3 regions of the Desulfolithobacter dissulfuricans genome follow, and region 3 is predicted to be linked to each of the others. Evidence: riboswitches for the same ligand, from Rfam matches in the RefSeq annotation. Region 3 holds a riboswitch; each other region holds the start of a gene.
The links. Region 3 has a riboswitch for cobalamin ahead of thiC (phosphomethylpyrimidine synthase ThiC). Riboswitches for the same ligand answer to the same signal wherever they lie in the genome.
Positions count from the first base shown of each region.

Region 1 (7,654 bases), 1.8 Mb from region 3:
CGGCTGGCGCCGGTGGAATTCACGCCGGGCAGTGATGTCTTGAGCGAAAAACAGACCGACTATCTCGACCGGGTGGCCAAAATCCTCCGGGAGCGGCCCAAGCTGGAGCTTCAGCTCTGTCCGAAGCTGGCCCGGGACGACCTCCCCCCGACACCAAGGTCGACGAGCTCAGTTCCGAGGCAAAAGAGCGTCTCCTGGACCTTGGCGAGAGGCGGGCCATCGCGGTCCGGGATTTCCTCACCGGAAACCACGGTATCGATCCCAAACGGCTGCTCATCTGTTCATCGGCCCTTGATACCGGCAACGGGGGCAAGCCGCGGGTCGACCTGCAGCTCTGACCGCCACCGGGTCGACCGCTCAGCCCCAGATGCCCTGGATCGCTTCGCCGCATTCGGGGCAGTGGGCCAGGCGCGGATTATCACCGAGGCGCAACCGGTTCTCCTCGAGGGAAAAACCGAGCCTGGTAATGAGGGCGACGCCGCAGGCAGGGCACCAGGTATTTTCTCCGCCTTCACCCGGCACATTGCCCTCGTAGACAAACCGCAGTCCTTCGGCAAGACCGATGTCCCTGGCCCGCCGCAGGGTGGCCACCGGGGTGGGTGGCCGGTCGGTGAGTTTATAGGTGGGATAAAAGGCGGTCACATGCCAGGGAATGGAGGGATCGATACTGTAGATGAAGCGGGCAATGTCTCGCAGTTCCTCGTCCGAGTCGTTGAGCCCGGGGATCACCAGGGTGGTCACCTCGACCCAGATCCCTGCCTCGTGCATAAGCCGGACCGTATCCAGCACCGGCTGGAGCCGGGCCGAACAGATACGGCGATAGAAGTCCTCGGTAAAGCCCTTGATGTCGATATTGATCCCGTCCAGCAGCGGGGCCATATCCTGGATCACCTCCGGCGTCATGTAGCCGTTTGATACAAAGACATTTCTGATGGAACGGGCATGGGCCAGCTCCATGCAGTCGCGGGCGAATTCATAGAAGATGGTGGGTTCCACATAAGTATAGCTGATGCTGGCACAACCCGTTCGCTCCGCCGCAGCCACTACCTCTTCCGGTGACCGATAGGTACCGGCGATGCCACCGTGATGCAGGTGCGGATACTGGGAGATGTCATAGTTCTGGCAGTGGAGACAGCGGAAGTTGCACCCCACGGTGGAGATGGACCAGGATTTCGAGGCTGGAAGAAAATGAAACAAAGGTTTTTTCTCGATGGGATCGCTGCTTTCCGCCACCAGATGCCCGTAGACCAGGGTATAGAGCGTCCCTTCCCGATTCTCGCGTACTCCGCAGATACCACGGCGTCCCGGTTTGATCAGGCAGCGGTGATTGCAGAGTCTGCACTGGACCTTGCCGTCCTCCTTTCTGGTGTAGAAACGTGCCTCGTGCATGGTATCCCTCCCTTGTTGCAGATCAACTGTCAGCAAACCCCTGAAAAAAACTATAATACCTATTTCCGGTATGGGAAACCGGCACCCTTGATTTTCCGGCCAGATCGCATAACGTATCTTGATCTGGCGGCGATCCCGGGCTATCTTTTCAGCTGGTGCCACCCGTCCAGGTGCCGGCAAAAAGACCATTTCTCAATGGCCGCCTAGCCCGCATATTTCACAATGATCGTGGCGAAAGGCCTGAAAACGGTGTGGATGAAAGGAACAGCTTCAAAAAGAGCCGCAGACATATTGAAATATTTCGAGGACTCTTTTTGAAGCTGTGACGCAGCAGGCGAGGTGTTTTCAGGCCTTGCAGTAGATCGCTTGTGAAATATGCGGGCTAACACCGATCCCGGCTGTCTGATGGTGCTAACCAGCATGGTTGGACCACATTTCAGTACTGTCCAGCCACAACAACTCATGAAAATCACTATGGAATTATCCAAACCTGTGGTGTTTTTCGGACAAACCTGTTTCGGAAGGATCCCATGCACTGGAAAAAAACTTCTCTTTTTCTCCTCTTTCTGACGCTGTCCACCTCGCTGCCCGCCGTGGCCTTGGCCAGAATCACGGTTTTTGTCTCTATCCTGCCCCAGGAATATTTTGTCGAACGGGTGGGTGGCGAACGGGTCCAGGTTCAGGCCCTGGTCCAGCCAGGCCAGAGTCCGGTCACCTACGCCCCGACACCACGGCAGATGGCGGCCCTGTCCCGGGCCGATGTCTATTTTCGCATCGGTGTGCCGTTTGAAAACAGCCTGATACCCAAGCTGCAGCGCTCCATACCCCATCTCTCCATCATCGACCTGCGTCAGGGACTGGATCTGCTACCCGGCGACCACGACCACGAAGGCCACGGGGCGGGTGATGAGCATGTCGAAGACAGGCGACACGACGAAGAAATGGACCCGCACACCTGGCTCGATCCCCGGCTTGTCAAAAAACAGGCGGCTCTCATCCGCGATACCCTGATCCGTCTCGATCCCGAAGGAAAAGAGCTCTACCAGCTGAACTATGAAACCTTTGCCGCGGATCTCGAGGCTCTGGACCGCAGACTCAGGGAGGTGCTCGCACCCCTGTCCGGCCAGACCATCTATGTTTTTCATCCAGCTTACGGCTATTTCTGCCGGGCCTACGGCCTGCGACAGAAAGCAGTGGCCCCCGGGGGCAAGGGGCCGGGCCCCCGCCATCTGGCACGCCTTATCGCCTCGGCCAGGAAGGACAATGTCCATGTCATCTTTGTTCAGCCCCAGTTTTCCAGCTCCAGCGCCCGGGTCATCGCCCGGGCCATCGACGGAGTGGTGATTCCGCTCGATCCGCTGGCGCGGGACTACCTGGCCAACATGGAGCGTATTGCCGGCCGGATCGCCGCCGCGTTCTCGCCAACGGTCGGGTCGTCTCCCAGACGGCCCTGAATACAACCTGAAAAAGAACATGAAGATCATCTCCGGAGGACAGACCGGGGCCGACCGGGCGGCCCTTGACGCGGCCATCAGGCTGAACATTCCCCATGGCGGCTGGCTGCCCAGGGGACGCCGGACTGAAGAGGGATCGCTGCCGTCCCGCTACCGGCTCCAGGAACTGCCGTCGGCCAACTACCGGGACCGGACCCGGCAAAACATCCTGGACAGTGACGGCACCCTTATTGTCTCCTTTGGCCCCCTCACCGGTGGTTCGGCCCTGACCGAGGCCCTGGCCATCCGGCACCGGCGGCCCTGTCTCCATATCGACCTGGAACTGTGGCAGCCGGAGCGAGCTAAAAAAGCCATAGAGCAATGGCTGAGAGACCATAACATCGAAACCCTGAACGTGGCCGGCCCCAGAGCGAGCGGCGAGCCGCGTATCTACCGGGCTGTCTTCGATCTCCTGCTGCAGATCAGCTGGCCTGAAACGGACGAAACACCATGAGCAGATCAAACAACACATCTCGGTTTTCGCGTCGGTCAATCCTGCGTTTTTTCCTTCTCTGTGGCGGAAGCGCTATGGGAGCGCCTCTTCTTACCGCCTGCAGTACTGACCCGGTAACAGGAGAAAAATCCCTTGTCATGATGTCCAGGAGTCAGGAGATAGCCCTGGACCGACAGCAGGCTCCGTTCCAGTTCTCGGCCGATTACGGGGTTATTCAGGATCAGCGACTCAACGGCTACCTGAACCGGGTGGGACTGGAACTGGCCCGCCGTTCGCATCGGCCCGACATGCCCTTTTCGTTCCGCGGCGTCAATGCGGCCCATATCAACGCCTACGCCTTTCCCGGCGGTTCCATCGCCGCCACCCGCGGAATCCTGGTGGAACTGCAGAGCGAAGCCGAGCTGGCGGCCCTGCTGGGACACGAAATCGGCCATGTCTGCGCCCGGCACGCAGCCGAACAGATGGGCAAGGGATTGCTCGTCAACCTCCTGGTGGCCGGGGCCTCGGCGGCTACCTCCAGCGCCGGTCACGAGAGTACGGCCGAACTGATCTCCAGGCTTGGCGGCATCGGGGCCGGAGCCCTGCTGGCCAGATACAGCCGCAACGACGAACGGGAGGCCGATGCCCTGGGCATGGAGTACATGACCAGGGCCGGATACACGCCGCTCGGCATGGTGGGCCTCATGGAGATCCTGCTGCGGAGCGGAGAGCACAATCCCACCGCCATCGAGCTCATGTTCGCCACCCATCCCATGAGCCGGGAACGGCTGGAAACGGCCCGCCAAAATGCTCGTGGCCGCTACCGGGCCATGATCGACAACCCCGATCACCGGCAAAGGTACCTGGATCACACCGCCAGCCTCCGTCGTCTCAAACCGGTGATCAAGGCCATCCAGAAGGCGGAAACCGCCATGGCCGGTAAACAGCTCGATCGGGCCGAAGAGCTGCTGCGCACCGCTCTTGACCAGGCTCCGGAGGATTACGGAGCCCTGGTGGTCATGGCCAAGTGTCAGTTCCTCCGCCGGCAGCCAAATGAGGCTGCAAGCTATGCCCGCCAGGCCACCCGGGTCTACCCGGACGAAGCCCAGAGCCACTGGCTGCTGGCCATGGCCAGCCTGGCGGAACAGAAATATGGCCAGGCTCTGCGGGAATTCGACGAGGTGGACCGGCTACTGCCAGGCAATCCGGACATCCTCTTCTACCGGGGCCGGGCCCTGGAAGGCATGCAGCGCCGGGAAGAGGCCGCCCGGGCCTACGCCGCCTTTCTTGGCCAAGTGCGCCAGGGTGACAAGGCAAAATATGCCTACGCCCGCCTCCGGGAATGGGGCTATATTCGCTGAAGGGTGCTCACGATACATTCCCGGGACCGATAACCGCTCGGCGGGCACGGATCACCTCTTCCCGGCAGGAGCAGGTTGACGGAGCGCATTTTTTCAGGTAACGTTGGTGTCATATTTTCAGATGCTCTTAACCGAGCTTAATAGGGAACCCGGTGTGAATCCGGGACGGGCCCGCCGCTGTGACCGGGGACGAATTTTGCAACATGCCACTGACCTCCTCCGGGGTTGGGAAGGCGCAAAAGGAGGATGATCCGGGAGTCAGAAGACCTGTCTGAAATACATAGAGAGCCTGCCCTCGCGGACAAGGGGCAGATGTATGCTCACAGGGTTGTTCGAGGAAAAATCAGGGATCCTCGGATCAATAACTTTTTGTTTATTGGTCCGGGGATTTTTTTTTGCCTTTACCCGGCATCTCCGGACCGGCACAACGTCATTACGAGGAGATGTGTGATGAAAAAGGAGATTCGAGCGGCCCTGGCCCTGTGTCTCGTGGCCACACCTGGACTGGCCCTGGCAGGAGCGGACGAAGACAGTCCTGCAAACGAAGTTACCCTGGACGAGGTGGTGGTGACCGCCACCCGCAGTGAAGAATCAGTGCGGGAGATTCCGGCCAAGGTCGAGGTGATCGATGGCGAGACCATCGAGCTGACCACCGGCGACACCCTCACCGAGCAGCTCAAGAAAAACAGTTCCATCGGAGTAATAGAGTATCCCGGCGCCCTTGCCGGCATCGGAATCCGCGGTTTCCGGCCGGAATTCTCCGGTATCACCAAGCACACCCTTGTCCTCGTCAACGGCCGGCCGGCAGGGGCCACCAACCTGGCGACCCTGCTCACTGACAACGTGGAGCGGATCGAGGTCCTGAAGGGGCCCGCCTCCTCTCTCTACGGCGGCGAGGCCATGGGTGGCGTCGTCAATGTCATCACAAAAAAGCATACCGGGCCGCTCACCGGTATGGCGGAGATAGGCTTTGGCTCTTTTGAGACCAATGCGGAAAAGACGGCCGTGGGTGGCAGCATGGGGAGAGGCTTTGACTTTGACATCTTTGCCAACCGTTTCGAACAGGCGGACGACTACAAGATGGGCGACGGTGCAACCAGGCCTAACACCGCCTATAAAATCCAAAACGGTTCCCTGCGCCTGGGCGGTGATCTGGGAGCGTGGCGGATCGATGTCAGGGGTGACATCTACCAGGGCCGCGATATAGAAACGCCGGGTGACATAGCCTATGGCAACGATATGTCAGGCCACAAGGATATCGACCGCTTCGGGATGGACGTTACTCTCGGCGGGCCACTGGGCGACAGTACCAGAATAAGCTTCACGGGATACCGCAGCAACGAGACTGCCGAGAACTACAACCACTACTCGGGCTGGTACCCGTCCGTGGTTCAGGTAACCCCCTACCGGAGCTACGACTCGGAGACCGACTGGCTCGGATTCCAGCTCAAGGACGAGTACACCTGGGGCAGCCACAGGTTCGTCGCCGGAATCGATTACCAGGATATCGACAGGGAAAGCCGGAGCTACAACCAGGACGGTACCCGCAGGGCGCCCTGGTCCCCGGATGAAGGCCGGGAAAACTGGGCAGGCTACCTGGAAACCATCTGGCGCTTTATGGATGACCGGCTCACCGCCACCATAGGCGGCCGCTACGACACCTTTGAGGTGGAGACCAAACCAACGCCCTACAAAACCGATTTTACGCCCAACTCTGAAGATTTTTCAACCTTCAGCCCCCGGGCCGGCCTGAACTACAACCTTGACCTGGGACTCCGGTTGCACACCACCATCGGCAAGGCCTTTGTTCCGCCGACCGCGGCCCAGCTTGCCGGCTATGCGGAAACGGACGTTGGCGGGGTCACCATGGTCACCCGGGGCAATCCGGACCTGAACCCCGAGTCCTCGATCACCTGGGATATCGGTATCGGCTATGCTCAGCCCAGGCTGGGATTGTCCATGGACGTCACTTATTTCCACACCGACGTGGACGACAAGATCACCACGATCACTGTCGGCAACACCACCACCTACGAAAACAGCCTCAGCGCCGAAATGGAAGGGCTGGAAACAGAATTTTCCTTTGATATCGGAGCGCCCATGAACTGGGACCGTTCGCTGGAACTGTTTGTCAATGCCACCCACATGTTCAAGGCCGAAGAGGAACAGCCCGATGGGACCATGAGCGATATCCACAACGTGGCCGACTACACGATAAACTATGGCCTCCGATACTCGGACGACATGTTCGATGCCAGGCTGCATTTCCGCAGCCAGGGCCGGATGAAGGATACAGACTGGACCGCACCCGGCTATCCGGAAATAGAATACCCCTCCTTCACGGTGGCGGACCTGGTGGTCGGGATGTCGTTTAAGGAGCATCACCGGCTCACCCTCAAGGTGGACAATCTCTTTGATGAATACTACTACGAGAAAACAGGCTATCCCAAGCCCGGAAGAGGCCTCTACCTGAGCTACCGGTATGCGTTCTGAGCCGAAAATATGGATGAGGACCGGCAGCCGGCCCTGACCCGAAGACAATCATGGTCACCGCCATGAACGGACCGGCGATCGATCTTTTAAAAGAGGAAAACACACTGTCAGGGCGGCGGGCAGCCTCCTGCAGTTTTTCACCTGCAACGGGATCCTCAGCCGGCCGGGATGACAGCATCCCGGCCGGACCAATCTCTGTACCTATCCGGACAGGTTTTTTTCGGGGCACAGCCCCGAAAAAAACCTTCATCTTCTGCCCGCCGCCCTGCTGTTTCGCGGAAATCTGTTGCAAACCATTGGCCTGTTGCCGGAATAATCCCTTGCCCGGGAACATATTGAAGGACAAGCAGCAGCCCTGAAAAAAATCAGACACCCAAGGAGATCCCATGGAAATCATCGGCGAAAGCATGCACATCATGAACCCGCAGTTTCTCAAGGCCCTGGAAGAGCTGGACGATGAGAGCCTGGTCCAGCTTGCCCGGAGT
Region 1 is NZ_AP024233.1:3,046,296-3,053,949, forward strand. It holds partial or broken gene GF1_RS16625 (DUF748 domain-containing protein) at 1-123, shown strand, start outside; gene amrS (AmmeMemoRadiSam system radical SAM enzyme) at 358-1,389, opposite strand; gene GF1_RS13615 (metal ABC transporter solute-binding protein, Zn/Mn family) at 1,920-2,843, shown strand; gene GF1_RS13620 (putative molybdenum carrier protein) at 2,863-3,336, shown strand; gene GF1_RS13625 (M48 family metalloprotease) at 3,474-4,676, shown strand; cobalamin riboswitch at 4,780-4,965, shown strand; gene GF1_RS13630 (TonB-dependent receptor plug domain-containing protein) at 5,127-7,169, shown strand; gene GF1_RS13635 (dihydropteroate synthase) at 7,556-7,654, shown strand, end outside.
Region 1: another riboswitch for cobalamin. It lies ahead of GF1_RS13630 (TonB-dependent receptor plug domain-containing protein); the one in region 3 lies ahead of thiC (phosphomethylpyrimidine synthase ThiC).

Region 2 (7,654 bases), 1.7 Mb from region 3:
CCCGAAGTTCGCGTTACGAACCACCGTGCCCTGTGGTGTTCGGACTTTCCTCTCTGGATCTCAGGTGAAATCCAGAGCGATCATGCGCCCGTCCCAAACTGTATAGCCGTATTTATTATGGTGCTGGTCCGGAATATTGTCAAGGCCGGGTCAGGCGCCTTGAAGCTGCCGGTGGTTGTCGATGCCCTGGTTGGCCAACTCGTCGGCCCTCCGGTTCTGCGCCCTTGGCACATGGTGCACCTTCCAGCCCTCAAAGGAGCGGAGCAGCTGGCGAACTTCTGTAAAGAGCGGTTTGAGGGCCGCGCTCTTGACCTGGTAGCGCCCCTGGAGCTGGCGGACAATGAGTTCGGAGTCCATAAAGATCTCCACCCTGCAACATCCCTCGTCCCTGGCTGCCTGCAGACCTATGAGCAGGGCCCGGTACTCGGCCACGTTGTTGGTGCAGGTGCCCAGGTACACTGCCCTGGTGGTCAGCTCACGGTCGCTGTCGTCAAGCAGGACAATGCCGGCCCCGGCCCGGCCGGGATTGCCCCGGGAGGCACCGTCGGTATAGAGCCGGCAGGTGCCCGGGGTGCGGTGGCGTTCCGGGGGAGGCTCTGTTTCCAGAGCCGGAAAGGAGTTGGAAGGCTGCACCGCATCCGCGGACCGCTTCTTCTGTTCTTCTGCCAGGCCAATCAACGCCGCCCGGACCGCCTCGGCCCGGTAGTCGGGAAAGAGGGCGGAAAGGGTGGTGTCAGATAGCCTGGCGGCCAGAGTCTGCAGCAGTTCTTCGTTTCCCGGTCGGTTACGCATCCGCGGTCTCGCTCTCTTCTTCCTGGAAGTAGAGGATCCGGTGGCAGGTGGGGCAGATGCTCATCTTGTCGCCCTTGCGGACCTCGTTGAACTGCTGGGGTGGAATGGCCATGAAGCATCCCTGACAGACGCCATCCCGGGTGGCGACCACAGCCATGCCGTGCCGTTTGCTGAGCAGCAGGTTGTAGCGCTTGAGCAGAGAAGGGCTCAGCTCGGCGGCCAGTTTTTCCCGTTTTTTGGCCACGCTTTTCTTGCGGGTGGTGATTTTCTTGACCGCATTGTTGACCTTGGTGGTTTCCTCGGCCAGCAGTTCCTCTTCACCCTTGCACAGATTTTCCAGTTCGGCGGCCTGGTTTTCCAGCTGTTCGGCCTGTTCCATGATCAAGGTCAGCTGTTCCTGGCTTTCCTTGATCAGCCGCTTGGCGTCCTCGATTTCCTTGAGCAGGGCCTGGTGTTCGCGGCTGGTCTGGACCTGCATCATCTTGTTCTGCCGGTCCTTGATCCTGGCGGCGGCATCCTCGTGTTCCGCCTTGACTTCCCGCTGCCGCTGCTCCAGGGCACTGACCTTTTCCCGGCACTGGTTTATCTGCTCCTGCTTGTCGGCAATACTCTGCTGCCGGTCGGTGATTTCCTGCTGTTTTTCGCTGATCTGCTTGTCAAATCCGGCGATTTCAGTGTCAATTTCCTGCAGGGCAATGAGTTTGCTGATTTCTTCGTTCAATGGTGTACTCCTTATGCAACACGGTTTCAGGCCGGCAAAAACCGCCGGCAGTTAAAATATTCGTGCAAGCGGACTGCGCTGGGCTGCCGTATGCAGGGGCAGTTCCAGGCCGGCCGCCTCAAGTTCCTTTGTAAGCGCCTGGTGGAGCGATGCGATGACGATCTGTTCTGTTGCAAAATGTCCGCCGTCCACCAGCCAGAGTCCGGCCTCCTCGGCCCAGCGGGCCGTGGCGTGCTTGAGCTCCGAGCTGACAAAGACATCGGCCCCCAGGTCCAGAGTTTTTCCGGCATAGTCAAAGCATGAGCCGCCGCAGACCGCCACCCTGCGGATAGTCTCGGGTCGCGGGCCGGCCTCGAGCAACCAGGGTGGCTCAATGGCCTCCCTGAGGCGGCCGATGAAATCATCGGGAGTCAGGGGGACCGGGTATTCCCCGATCCGACCGAGGCCACAGGAATCGGCCGCGCTTTCACTGGACGTGGGGTCAAGGGGTCGTGTTTTTTCAAGACCAAGTCTTCGGGCCAGGATATCGCTGACTCCGCCGCTGGCGGCATCGAGATTGGTGTGACAGCCTATGACGCATATGTTGTGACGGATGGCTGTGCTGATGAGCCGGCCGCCTGGCTGTTCGGTACGAATGGATTTGGTCGGGTGGAAGATCAGGGGGTGGTGGGTGATGAGCAGGTCGGCATGGAGTCGCGTGGCTTGGTCCAGCACCTGGGAGGTGGGATCGAGGGCCAGCATGATACCATGCACCGGTTGTCCGGGATCACCGATCAGGAGACCGACATTGTCCCATGACTGGGCCAGCTCTGCCGGGGCTATACGCTCTAGAATGTCAAGAATATGCTGGACGGTTGCCGTCATGGTAGCGATTGTGGCTGTGGCGCAGGAATGATGCCAAAGAAAAAGAGGCACATCCTCCGGGGATGTACCTCTTCATCTCGAGCTTGGTGTTGCTGTAGTCTGTTTCTGAAAAAACAGATTGTCGAAAGCTGATGATTTTGTTCAAGATCCTGCGTAGTGTTATGCATGGTGGGTACCCCGCCATGCCGTATTGTCCGTGGTGGGCCTACCTGGACTCGAACCAGGGACCGACCGGTTATGAGCCGGTGGCTCTAGCCAGCTGAGCTATAGGCCCATCTCTGATAGAGAAACAGATAATATTACCAGGATCCGGGCAGGGGTCAATATCTTTTTTCAGGTGTGCAGAAAAAAATATTTTCTGTTGTCCTGGTCCTGTGGTAGTCTTGGTCTTTGAATTTCCAGCTCTCCAGGCCGCGTGCCGAGTCCGGCCCCCGGACGCTCCGGCTGCCACGGTGGGGTGCTCCCCGCCTGCAGGGATGGCGTTTTCCGTCCTTTCGCGACGATCTTTGTGAAATATGCGGGTTAAGAGAGCGGGACATCTGGTCCCTATCGTATATAACTCCTTGTCAGCAGTGGTTCCGGGATGATCTATAATAATCTTATCTATTTTCTGGTGGTCATCTTTGTCTTTTCCACCGACACCGCTCCCAAGGAGCCTCTGCTGGCGCCCGCCTACGGAACCATGGTCCTGGGTGGCCTGCTGGTCCTCTTTTCGCAGATAGCAGGCCGGCTGTATCGGCGGGCCCGTTTCGGCTCGGCCTCGGCCTATTTTTCCGCCGAAAGGCGGCTTTCCATCCTGGCGGTTCTGTTCTTCCTGGTCGCCGTCTATGTGGTTGATCTTAAGTATTACCTCCGTTTTCTTTCCCTGGGCGGCCGGCTGCCGGTCCTGGAGAACCTGGGCGGGCTGGCGGTTTTCTTCGTTTTCCTGTCCCTGATGTGGCTTAAGGCCCGACCCGCTTACGAGGCCGTATTTCAGCGACGCTATACCCCGGCCGGGTTCGTGGTATCCAATATCAAGGCCAATCTGCCCATTGTTCTGCCCTGGCTGGTTCTGTCTCTGGTCTTTGATCTGCTCTCGTCCCTGCCCCTGCCCCGTTTTCAGCAGGTCCTGACCTCACCCTGGGGCGACCTGATTCTTTTTACGGCCTTTGTCGTTTTCCTGGCCGTCTTCTTTCCGCCTCTGGTCCGCTGGCTGTGGAACTGCCGGCCCATGCCGGATTCCCCCCTGCGCCGGGAGATAGAACGGTTCTGTCGGCAGCAGGATTTCAAGGCGGAAATCCTCTACTGGCCGCTGTTCGAAGGCCAGGTCCTGACCGCCGGGATCATGGGTATCGTTCCCCGTTTCCGCTATCTACTGGTAACCCCGGCTCTGCTGGCCGCCCTGGATCCGGAAGAGCTGGAATCGGTGCTGGCCCACGAGATAGGTCATGTCAAGCGGATGCACCTGGTGCTCTATATCTATCTTTTCCTCGGGTTCAGCCTCCTGGCCGGCGCCCTTGCCCGGGTGCTGCCCTACCTGGTCCTGGGTTGGGACTTTTTCTACTTGACGGTGGAGCGGCTGCATGTCTCGCCCGACACCCTGCTGGCCCTGTTCAGCGGCGGGCTGATCCTTCTGCTGATGATCGTCTATTTCCGTTTCATCTTTGGCTTTTTTATCCGCAACTTTGAACGGCAGGCCGATCTGTACGTGTTCCGGGCCCAGGGTACCAGTTGGCCTCTTATCCGTTCCTTTGAAAAGATAGCCACCCTGTCGGGCAATATCCGCGATGAAAAATCGTGGCACCATTTCGGCATCGGCGAACGGATCGATTTTCTCCAGCGCTGCGAACAGGACCGCTCTCTCATCCATCGCCATGACCGCAAGGTCTGGCTTGGGATGGCGGCCTATACCCTGATCGTGCTCAGCTGCGTGGTGGCTGTGCGGCAGGTGGATCTGGACAAACTGGCCGCCGGTAACGAGACAAGGTACATGGAGGCCGTGCTGGAGCAGAAACTTCGGCAGGAACCGAAAAACTCGGTCTGGCTCCTGCTCCTTGGCGATCTGATGCAGGAAAAGAAGATGGAACGCAAGGCCATCAACGCCTATGAGCGGGCCCTGAAACTCGATCCGCTCAATGGTGACGTGGCCAACAACCTGGCCTGGCTGCTGCTCACGGCCAGTGATCCCGCACTCCGCGATCCAATCCGCGCCCTGACCCTGGCCCGGACCGCCGCCACTCTCAAGCAGCAGGGGTACATTTTAGACACCCTGGCTACGGCCTACTGGGCCAACAACCTGAAGGAAGAGGCCATCCTGACCGAACTCAAGGCCCTGAAACTGGATCCGGAAAACCGGCGTTATTACCTGGCCCAGATACGCAAATTCAAGGAATCGACCTGGGATCGGCAGGATTTCTGACCCCCTTTTTTTCGAGAGGGAAAATCCCTCATTTGGTGTTTGACTAAATGTGAGCCACAATATATAGTGGCGAAACGCAACATTGCCGGTACGCTTCAAGGGAAGCGTGGCAGTCTGGCTACGAGCCGGACGACAGGGAATCCGGTGCAAATCCGGAACTGTCCCGCAGCGGTAAGTGGAAACGACCACCGTCTCCCGGCAACGGGAAAAGCACTGTCCCCTCCGGGGATGGGAAGCGACGGTCAGTAGGAAGAGAACCATGTTCCCCTGTCCACAAGTCCGAAGACCTGCCGGCAACATGTCCCGCACTTGACCCTTCGAGGAAAGGAGAGAGGTATGTCCGTGTCTGTTCAGGCCGCGTCCGCGGCAGAGTCTGCTCTTTTCACCACCATTCGTAAACGTGATGGCCGGTTGGTCCCCTTTGTGGTGGACAAGATCACCGATGCGATCCTGAAGGCGGGCCGCGCCACCGGTGAATTTGGCCGGGTGGAGGCCCGGCGGCTGACCATCCGGGTCCTCAGCCTGGCCCAGGCCATGCTGTCCGATGAGACCCTTGAGGTGGAGACCATTCAGGACCTGGTGGAAGAGGTGCTGCTGGCCTCGCCGTACAAGAAAACAGCCAAGGCCTATATTCTCTACCGGGATCAGCACGCCCGGATACGGGAGATGGTCCAGAAGGCGGACGTGGAGCTGATCGAGAGCTACCTGGAACGGCTCGACTGGCAGGTGGAGGAAAACTCCAACATGGCCTATTCCCTCCAGGGCCTCAACAACTATATCGCCAGCGAAGTAAGCAAGGTCTACTGGCTCAGCAAGATATACACCCCCGAGGTCCGCCGGGCCCACCAGCAGGGAGACCTGCACATCCATGACCTGGGCCAGCTTTCGGTATACTGCGTGGGCTGGGACCTCCAGGACCTGCTCCGGGTGGGATTCCGCGGCGCCTCGGGCAAGGCCGAATCAGCTCCGGCCCGTCACCTGCGCACCGCGCTTGGCCAGATCGTCAACTTTTTCTATACTCTCCAGGGCGAGGCCGCCGGGGCCCAGGCCTTTTCCTCCTTTGATACCCTGCTGGCGCCCTTTATCCGCCACGACCGACTCGAGTACCGGGAGGTGAAGCAGGCACTGCAGGAGTTTATCTTCAACCTGAACGTCCCGACCCGGGTCGGATTCCAGACCCCCTTTACCAACCTGACCCTGGATCTGCAGGTGCCGCATGCCCTGGCCTCCCAGCCGGTGATCATCGGCGGTGAGCAGCAGGACACGGTTTATGGCGACTACCAGGCAGAGATGGGGCTTTTCAACCGGGCCTTTCTCGAGGTGCTCTCCGAAGGCGATGCCCGGGGCCGGGTGTTCACTTTTCCCATTCCCACCTACAACATCACCGATGATTTCAACTGGGATGACCCGGACCTGGAACCCCTGTGGGAGGTGACAGCCCGCTATGGGATCCCCTATTTCGCCAATTTCGTCAACTCGGATCTCTCCCCGGACGACGCCCGGTCCATGTGCTGCCGCCTGCGGCTTGATACCCGGCAGCTGGAGAAACGGGGCGGTGGACTTTTCGGTGCCAATCCCCTCACGGGTTCCATCGGCGTGGTCACCATCAATATGGGGGCCCTGGGGTACCAGGCCACGGACGAGGCTGATTTCTTCTCCCGTCTCGACCAGCTCATGGAGACAGCCCGTACCAGCCTTGAGACCAAACGCAAGGTTCTTGAGCAGTTCACCGATAAAGGGCTCTATCCCTATACCCGTTACTATCTGCGCCACGTGCGGGAACGGTTCGGTTCCTTCTGGAACAACCATTTTTCCACCATCGGTCTCATCGGTATGAACGAGGCCTGCCTCAACTTTCTCGGCCAGACCATCGGAGAAAGGGCGGGCCAGCGGTTCGCCATCCGCGTGCTGGATCACATGCGGGCCAGGCTGCAGCAGTTCCAGGAGGAAACCGGGAACCACTACAACCTGGAGGCCACTCCGGCCGAGGGGACCGGTTTCCGGCTGGCCCGGCTCGATGCGCACCGGTTTCCGGAGATGCGCTGTACCCTGCGCACCAGCAGTGACGGCCAGGTGCCCATCTATTCCAATTCCACCCAGCTGCCGGTCAACTTCAGTGACGATATCTTCGAAATCCTCGACCTGCAGGATCCGCTCCAGTCCCGCTATACCGGCGGCACGGTTCAGCATGTCTTCCTCGGGGAATCGGAGGTCGATCCCGGGGCGGTAAAGGCCTTCGTCAAAAAGGTCTGCAGCTCCTACCGGTTGCCTTATTTTACTATCACCCCGTCGTTTTCCATCTGTCCGGACCACGGTTATCTGCGGGGCGAACAGCAGAAGTGCCCCCGGTGCGGTGCCCGTACCGAGATCTATTCCCGGGTGGTCGGCTACCTGCGGCCGGTGGACCAGTGGAACAGTGGCAAGCGTGACGAGTTCCCCTGCGCAGCCGCTACCGGGTGGCCGGGGCCGGCCGGAGGTAGCCCGGCATGCGTTTTGGCGGCCTGCAGCGGTTTTCCCTCTGCGATTATCCGGGCAAGATGGCGGCTGTGGTCTTTACCCAGGGTTGCAACTTCCGCTGCCCCTTCTGTCACAACGGTGCTCTGTTGCCGTCAAGGAACCCGGAGCAGGAGATCGGCGAGGCGGATATCCTTGCCTTTCTCCACAAGCGGCGCGGGCTGCTTGAAGGGGTGGTTATCACCGGCGGCGAGCCCACCCTGCACCCGGATCTGGCCGATTTCTGTCGTACGGTGCGGGATATGGGTTTCCTGGTCAAGCTCGACACCAACGGTTCCAGGCCCAGGGCCCTCGAGTATCTGCTGGCGGATAACCTGGTGGATTTCATTGCCATGGATGTCAAGGCCACACCGGAGCGGTACCAT
Region 2 is NZ_AP024233.1:2,915,491-2,923,144, reverse strand. It holds RNA gene rnpB (RNase P RNA component class A) at 1-96, opposite strand, end outside; gene GF1_RS13055 (ribonuclease HI family protein) at 151-792, opposite strand; gene GF1_RS13050 (zinc ribbon domain-containing protein) at 785-1,513, opposite strand; gene GF1_RS13045 (Nif3-like dinuclear metal center hexameric protein) at 1,565-2,377, opposite strand; tRNA gene GF1_RS13040 (tRNA-Ile) at 2,575-2,651, opposite strand; gene GF1_RS13035 (M48 family metallopeptidase) at 2,961-4,775, shown strand; cobalamin riboswitch at 4,847-5,084, shown strand; partial or broken gene GF1_RS13030 (ribonucleoside triphosphate reductase) at 5,112-7,211, shown strand; gene GF1_RS13025 (anaerobic ribonucleoside-triphosphate reductase activating protein) at 7,262-7,654, shown strand, end outside.
Region 2: another riboswitch for cobalamin. It lies ahead of GF1_RS13030 (ribonucleoside triphosphate reductase); the one in region 3 lies ahead of thiC (phosphomethylpyrimidine synthase ThiC).

Region 3 (7,654 bases):
AATCAAAATGGGCGCAGTGGCTGCCCTCGGTCCGCCGCCGGCCGCGGTGCTCCTCTTTGAAATCCTGCTCAACGGGACCGCGATGTTCAATCACGGCAATGTGGCCCTGCCGCAGCAGCTTGACAGAGTGCTGCGTCTGCTTCTCGTCACGCCTGATATGCATCGGGTCCACCATTCCGTGATCATCCGGGAAACGAACAGTAATTTCGGTTTTTCTTTTCCCTGGTGGGACAGGATCTTTGGCACCTATCGGTCCCAGCCGTCTGCCGGACATACTGGTATGACTATTGGTCTCAGCCAATACCGCGACCCGGCCCGTCTCGGCTTTGTTCAACTGCTGCTTCTGCCCTTTTCCGGCAATCCTGGCTCCTATACTCTGAATCGGCAGGGAAAAGAGCCCAACCTTAAGTAACCTTTACACTACTCCATGCAGATACCGTCCACCCGAGTGTCCTTTAAACTATCCTGGTCTGCCCTGGCCATAGTTATTGCCGCATTGATGCTTGGTACACTCCTTGCCATCTCCACGGTGCGTAATCTGGCACGGGAACAGGAAGTCATGAAGAGTTTTCTCCTTGATGAGGGACTGGTCCTGATACGCAGTTTCCAGGCCGGAGCAAGGACCTCCATGATGCATCACATGATGAGTTCTTCATCGCCGCTGGAGACGCTGGTCACCGAGACGGCCAAAACAGATCGTATTGCCTACATTCACGTCATCACCGAAGACGGGGTGGTGCTGGCTACTGCAGGCAGGCTGCCTCCCCGGGACAGGCACCCGGCAAGTGCGGAGGTGCTGGCAGCCGGTGGGCCGGTCACCACTATCATTGCCCAGGATGAAAATCACAATCCCGTATTTGAGGTTGCTACCGAGTTTCACATGGTCGATATGGGCAGGCGTGACAGTCCCATGGCATCCATGATGTTTCGCCGCAGGCAACAGTGGATGCAGGCCCAGTTCGGAGAAAATCTCGACAAACGCAAGGTGATTTATATTGGCCTGTATACCGATGAATTTATCCAGGCCCAGCAGCAGGATCTCCGCCACACCCTGTTCATGGGCGGCCTGCTGCTGCTGCTCGGCAGTGCTGGTTTCTACTTTCTGTTTCTGTATCAGGGCGCCCGTGTCGCCCGGGCGACCCTTGATACCATGCGTCTCTATACCAGGAGTGTTATTGAATCCATGCCGGACGGTTTGATGACCCTGGACTGCGGCCAGCGGATCGTATCGGTGAACGCACGGGCAGCGCGGTTGGCCGGTTCTCCTGCCGGGAAACTGCTTGGTATGTCGGTGGACAGGGTGTTTGCCAACTGGCCCGGCGAGCAGATCTGTACGGAACAGGGAGTGGCTGCCCTGGAGTATGAGATGCAGCGGACAGATAACCGGTCCATTCCTGTCCGGCTCAGCGCTTCCCCCCTGAAGGACCAGGAGGGGAATCGACTTGGTACCGTGGTGATCATCCGCGATATCCGGGAACTGCGGGCCATGGAGAAGCAACTGGAGCGTTCCCGCCGTCTCGCGGCACTGGGACGAATGGCGGCCGGGATTGCCCATGAAATCAGAAATCCCCTGGGGACATTACGAGGGTTTGCCCAGTATTTTGGCAATCAGGCTGTGGATGAAAATTCCCGGGAATATGCCCAGTTGATGGTGGGAGAGGTGGATCGTCTGAACGCGGCAATTTCTGCTCTGCTGCAGTTTTCCAGGCCAAGAGATCCCGAGTTCGGAAAAGTGTATCCCGGCCGGCTGCTCGAAAAGACAGCCAGGTTGCTCGAGCATGATTTCCGCGCCGGGCATATTGATTTTTTCATGGATATCCAGTGTACCAGGACCATTGTTGCCGATGGCGATCTCCTTCTACAGGTTGTTCTTAATCTGCTGAAAAATGCACTGCATGCCACCCCCGGTGGTGGTCGTATCAGCCTGGCCTGCATCGAAGAAAAAGATACGGTCCAAATAACGGTTTCCGATTCGGGCAAGGGTATGACCCGGGAAGAACAGGAGAAAATGTTTGATCCGTTTTTCACGACCCGGCGGGCAGGGACCGGACTGGGCCTGGCTGTCAGTCACCAGATCGTTGAACAGCATCATGGGCATTTTGAAGTGGTATCAGCACCGGGCAAGGGGACGAAAATCACGGTGGTGCTCCCCGTAACCCAGAAAAATCAAACTGGAATCTGATTACCATCAATCTTTGGCATTGAAACCGGTGTCGACCTCCCTTGTTTCACGGGACGCCATAAACCCGTCCCTGGGGGCTTGACTGTGGCCATCCAGGCCACAGACACCCGTGCAACAAGTGAGGTCGACACCTTCATCCATCGGTGGCTGAATTTCAGTGGTAATCACAAACTGGAAACAGGTGATATGCAGGAAAAAACGATTCTGCTTGTTGATGATGACGCGGCTCATCGTACCATGCTCAAGGTAAATCTCATGGGAGCCGGCTATCGCTTACTTGAAGTCGACGATGGGGATCAGGTCCTGCCTCTACTGATGGACCAGGAGGTGGATCTGATTCTGCTGGACCTGAAAATGCAGCGAATGGATGGCCTGGAAACCCTGGCACTGCTCAGGGAAAAGGGACGCATGGAGCCGGTTATTGTTATCACGGCATTTTCTTCGGTGGAAAGTGCTGTGGCGGCTATGAAACAGGGCGCAGTCGATTATGTGACCAAGCCTGTTGATATCGAGGCGCTGAATCTGGCAGTGGAAAAAGCGCTCAATATCGAGGCGCTTAGAGAAGAGAACGCACAGCTCAGGGAACGGCTTGGAGAAAAGTTTGACTTTGGCAATATTATCGGCCGCAGCAGTGGTATGCAGAGGGTGTTTGAGACCCTCTCGTTGGTGGCTCCCAGCGATGCAACAGTACTCATCACCGGAGAATCGGGAACCGGTAAGGAGTTGATTGCCGGGGCCCTGCATCACAACAGTCTGCGTAAAGACGGTCCCTTTATCAAGGTCAACTGCGCGGCGCTGCATGAAAATCTGCTGGAAAGTGAGTTGTTCGGCCATGAACGGGGTGCCTTTACCGGTGCGGAGCGGCAGCGTAAGGGCCGCTTTGAACAGGCCCACCGCGGCACGTTGTTTCTTGATGAAATCGGCGATATGTCGTTGCAGACCCAGGCCAAGATACTCAGGGTTATTCAGGAAGGAGAGTTTGAACGCCTCGGCTCCAGCCAGTCTGTAAACGTGGATGTCCGTCTTGTCGCGGCAACCCACAAGAATCTTCAGCAGATGGTGGAAGAGGGCAGTTTCCGCCAGGATCTCTTTTTTCGTCTCTCCGTGGTACCCATCGAGTTACCACCTCTCAGAGAGCGGCCAGAGGACGTTCCGGCCCTGGCTGATTATTTCCTGAAGAAATATGCGGCAAAAAACCGGAAAGACATCAGGGGATTTCACCCGCAGGCCTTGATGCTCCTTGGACGATACGACTGGCCTGGCAATATCAGGGAGCTGGAAAACACTGTGGAACGCGCAGTGATCCTCTGTCTTGGAGAACAGATAACTCCCCGGGAACTGCCGCCTCACCTGCTGCCGGTTGACATGGAGCCGCATCTGGAGAAGAGCGGCAGGCAGGGTTTTACCCTGCGTGACATGGAGCGTGAGGCAATTCGAACCATACTGGCCCAGACAGGGGGTAACCGATCGAAAACAGCTCGAATTCTCGGAATTGCCCGGCAGACCCTGCTCAACAAGATCAAGGAGTACGGTCTGGACGAACACTAAATAGTCTTGTCCTTTTTTCTTATTTCTGGCATATGTGGGTGCTATAGATCAGTCTGGTGCCGTCGGCGGTGGTTGTCGACGGAGAATAGGGAATACGGTGTGAATCCGTAACGCTCAGGGCCGGCGCTGTAAACGGGGACTCTGCCTGCATGATGCCACTGTTCACCTCTGGTGGATGGGAAGGCGCAGGCAGGGGCTTGATCCGTAAGTCAGAAGACCTGCCAGATTGAACCGAATAACGGATACTGCTGTCCTGTAGATCCGCGTCATGGCGAGTGCTGTGGCGCGGATTTTTTTTTGCCGGCCGGGACAGCCTCAGGAGGAAAGAAAAAGAACATGAAAACCCAATTGGAACTGGCCCGCGAGGGTGTCATCACAGCACAGATGGAGCAGGTAGCCCGGGATGAGGGCAAGGATGCCGAGCTGATCAGGGAGCTTGTCGCCCTGGGAGAAATCGTTATTCCGGTCAACCATAATCGGCCGAATCAGAAGGTGGTCGGTATTGGCACCGGGCTGCGGACCAAAGTCAATGCCTCCATCGGCACGTCGTCGGACATCAAGGATATCGAGCTGGAAAAAAGAAAGGCGCGGATCGCCGAAGAAGAACAGGCCGATACTCTGATGGAACTTTCCACCGGTGGTGACCTGGATCTGGTGCGGCGCGAGGTGCTGGCCACCGTCAACCTGCCGGTGGGCAATGTGCCGTTGTACCAGGCCTTTTCCGAGGCCAGCCGCAAGTACCATAACCCCAACAAGCTCGATCCCGAGTATCTTTTCGAGCTCATTGAGCGGCAGCTGGAGGATGGAATCTCGTTCATGGCCATTCACTGCGGGATCAACCGCTATTCCATCGAGCGGCTGCGACGCCAGGGCTATCGCTATGGCGGCCTGGTCTCCAAAGGTGGTACCTTCATGGTGTCCTGGATGGAATACCATGACCGGGAAAATCCCCTCTATGAGCAGTTTGACCGGGTCTGCGAGCTGATGAAGAAATATGACGCCGTCCTGTCGCTGGGTAACGGTATCCGGGCCGGGGCCATCCATGACAGTCACGACCGGGCCCAGATGGCGGAGATGATCACCAACTGCGAACTGGCCGAGATAGGTCGGGAGATGGGATGCCAGATGATGGTGGAAGGCCCGGGCCATGTGCCGCTCGATGAAATCGAGGGCAATATCATGCTGGAAAAGAGGATGAGCGGCAACGCTCCCTATTATGTGCTGGGGCCGCTGCCAGCCGATTCCGGGGCCGGCTATGACCATATTACCGCCGCCATCGGCGCGGCTAATTCAGCTCGTTACGGGGCGGATTTGATCTGCTACATCACCCCGGCGGAACATCTTGCCCTGCCCAACGAACAGGACGTGCGCGAAGGTATCAGGGCCACCCGGCTGGCGGCCAGGATCGGCGACATCGCTCGTGATCCATCCATGCGGGAACGAGAGAAACAGGTGGCCATTGCCCGGCGCGATACCCGGTGGGAAAAGCAGATGGAACTGCTGATGTTTCCTGAGGAGGCCCGCAGGATTCGCAGGGACCGCACCCCGGAAAACCAGCGCACCTGCACCATGTGCGGCGATTTCTGCGCCATGGAGCGGGGAATCTCCCTCTTTGCCCGCGATATACGCGGTGATAAGCGGGGCTGTAGCGGTTGTTCCGGGAAAAAGTAGGCGCCAGCCGACCTGGCGGGACGAAAAAAGAGGCTGAAAAGAGAAAGCCTGTCCAGCCAGGGCATTCAGGCCGGACAGGCTTGTGTCAGCAAGAGCCAGGGGGGCAGCCCTGTCAGCGGGTGCGGAACAGGACCAGCAGTTTCTTGAGTTCATCGGCCATCCTGGCCAGCTCCTCGGCATTCTGGCTTACGCCGGTGCTGAGCGAGGTGATCTCTCCGGCCACCTGGCTGACTTCGGCGATCTCCCGGGCAATGTCACCGGACACCGCCGAGCTCTGGGCAACATTTTCATTGACCTCGGAGATTCCCTGGGCCGCCTGCTGAACATTCTCCGCTATCTCCGTGGTGCTGGCAGTCTGTTCATCCACTGCGGTGGCAATGGTGGCCACGATTTCGTTCACCCTGGCGATGACCTCGGTGATCCGCTTGATCTCGCTCACCGTCAGGTTGGTGGAGCCCTGAATGGCTTCAATTTTGGTCTTGATTTCCCTGGTGGCGTCGGCTGTCTGATTGGCCAGTTCCTTGATCTCATTGGCAACCACCGCAAAGCCCTTGCCGGCCTCTCCGGCCCGGGCCGCCTCGATGGTGGCATTGAGGGCCAGCAGGTTGGTCTGCTCGGAGATCTCGGTGATTACCTCGGTGACCTTACTGATTTCCCCGGCTGCCTGCCCCAGGGCGTCGACCTTCTCAGACGAGCTTGAAGCAAGGGTCACGGCCTCCAGGGCCACATCCCGAGCCTCCGAGGTGTTCGTGGCAATCCTCTGGACCGTGGTCGAGAGCTCTCCCACGGCTGCGGCGACAATGTTGACATTGGTGGCCGCTTCTTCGCATGCTGCGGCCACGGAATTCATGTTGGAGCTCATTTCTTCGGTCGCTGCTGCTACATTGTTCGCCTTTTCCGATGATTGATCGGCTCCCCGGGACATGGCACCGGATGATTCAGAGAGTTCGGCCGCCGAAGCCTGCAGAACTCCGGTGCTGTTTCCCACTTTTTTGAAGACCGTGTTGAGTTTTTCCACCATCTGGTTGAGCGAATCGATCAGTTGACCGATTTCGTCCCGGCCTTTGCTGGCAAGAGTGGTGGTGAAGTCACCTTCGCCCACACGCCCGGCAAAGGTGACCGCCTCGCGGATGGTGGCGACAATTGAGCGAACAGTAAGGAATATGAACAGCATGCTGCCCATGGTCACTAACGTGGCGATCCCCAGCACCGAGACTTGCAGCCGGTGGTTGCTTTGCTGGATCATCTCCCGTTTTTCAAGCTGTTTCGCATGGGAGATGGCAACGATTTTCCTGACATCTTCCTCCACCCGATGGGCCTTTTCCCGCATGGCGTCGTTGATTCTGGTGATCTTCTGGTCGTTTTCGTACAGCGCCAGCAGGGCATCGCGGTACGTGTCGGTTTTGTCCACAATACGCTCCAGGTACTGTTCATCGACCAGGCCGTTATCAAAGGCCTCGGACAGCATCTCCAGGGCATCCAGGGTCGCCTGGAGATCCTGGGGGTCTCGCCGAAGCAGGTACTGTTTTTCATGCAGGCTGATGTTGAGTACCAGGGATCTGGCTCCCTGGACATAGATGGAGTTCAGGGCCCGTTCGATACGCACCGCATATTCGACCACCGCGTCATAGGCAGCAGTGTCACCATCCATGAACCGGATCAGGGCCTCCTTGTACCCGGCCAGGTCGTTGAAGATCTCTTTCTGGGTCGACTCCTCAAAAGTTCCGGAACTGACTATGTCCTCCAGGAGTTCCAGCGCAGTCAGCAGTTTGTTCCGGATTCGGTCCGAGCTGGTACGGATATATTCCTTTTCCAGTTTTCTGGTTTTGAGCAGGGTAAGATAGAGCTCATCCACCTCATGGAGTTTGACAAAATCCCGCAGCTCCCGGGCGGCCTGCTCCAGGTGGCCACGAAGGCCGGAGCTTGAGTCAAGGCCGATCACCTGGCTTATCCGGACCAGCTCCTTGAAATTGTTCAGGTAGCTGTCGGTATCAACGATGATGGAATCGGCCATCCGGGCAATCTCTTCATTTTTCCCCTGGGCCAGGGTACGAATGTCACTGGTCTCTTTCTTGAGATCGGCCACGTTCTTTTCCAGCCTGTCACGGTATTCCAGCTTTTTTCTCAGGAGAAAGTCCTTTTCGTTTCTCCTCGACTGGAGCATGGCGATGTTGACGTTTTTTGCGTGCTCGACAATGGCCGCATCGTTGTCGAGCAGGTTGGAAAAGTTCTCTACCGTTTTTTTGTTGCTGT
Region 3 is NZ_AP024233.1:1,257,832-1,265,485, forward strand. It holds gene GF1_RS05545 (sterol desaturase family protein) at 1-412, shown strand, start outside; gene GF1_RS05550 (two-component system sensor histidine kinase NtrB) at 449-2,182, shown strand; gene GF1_RS05555 (sigma-54-dependent transcriptional regulator) at 2,369-3,730, shown strand; cobalamin riboswitch at 3,768-3,970, shown strand; gene thiC (phosphomethylpyrimidine synthase ThiC) at 4,067-5,401, shown strand; gene GF1_RS05565 (methyl-accepting chemotaxis protein) at 5,514-7,654, opposite strand, start outside.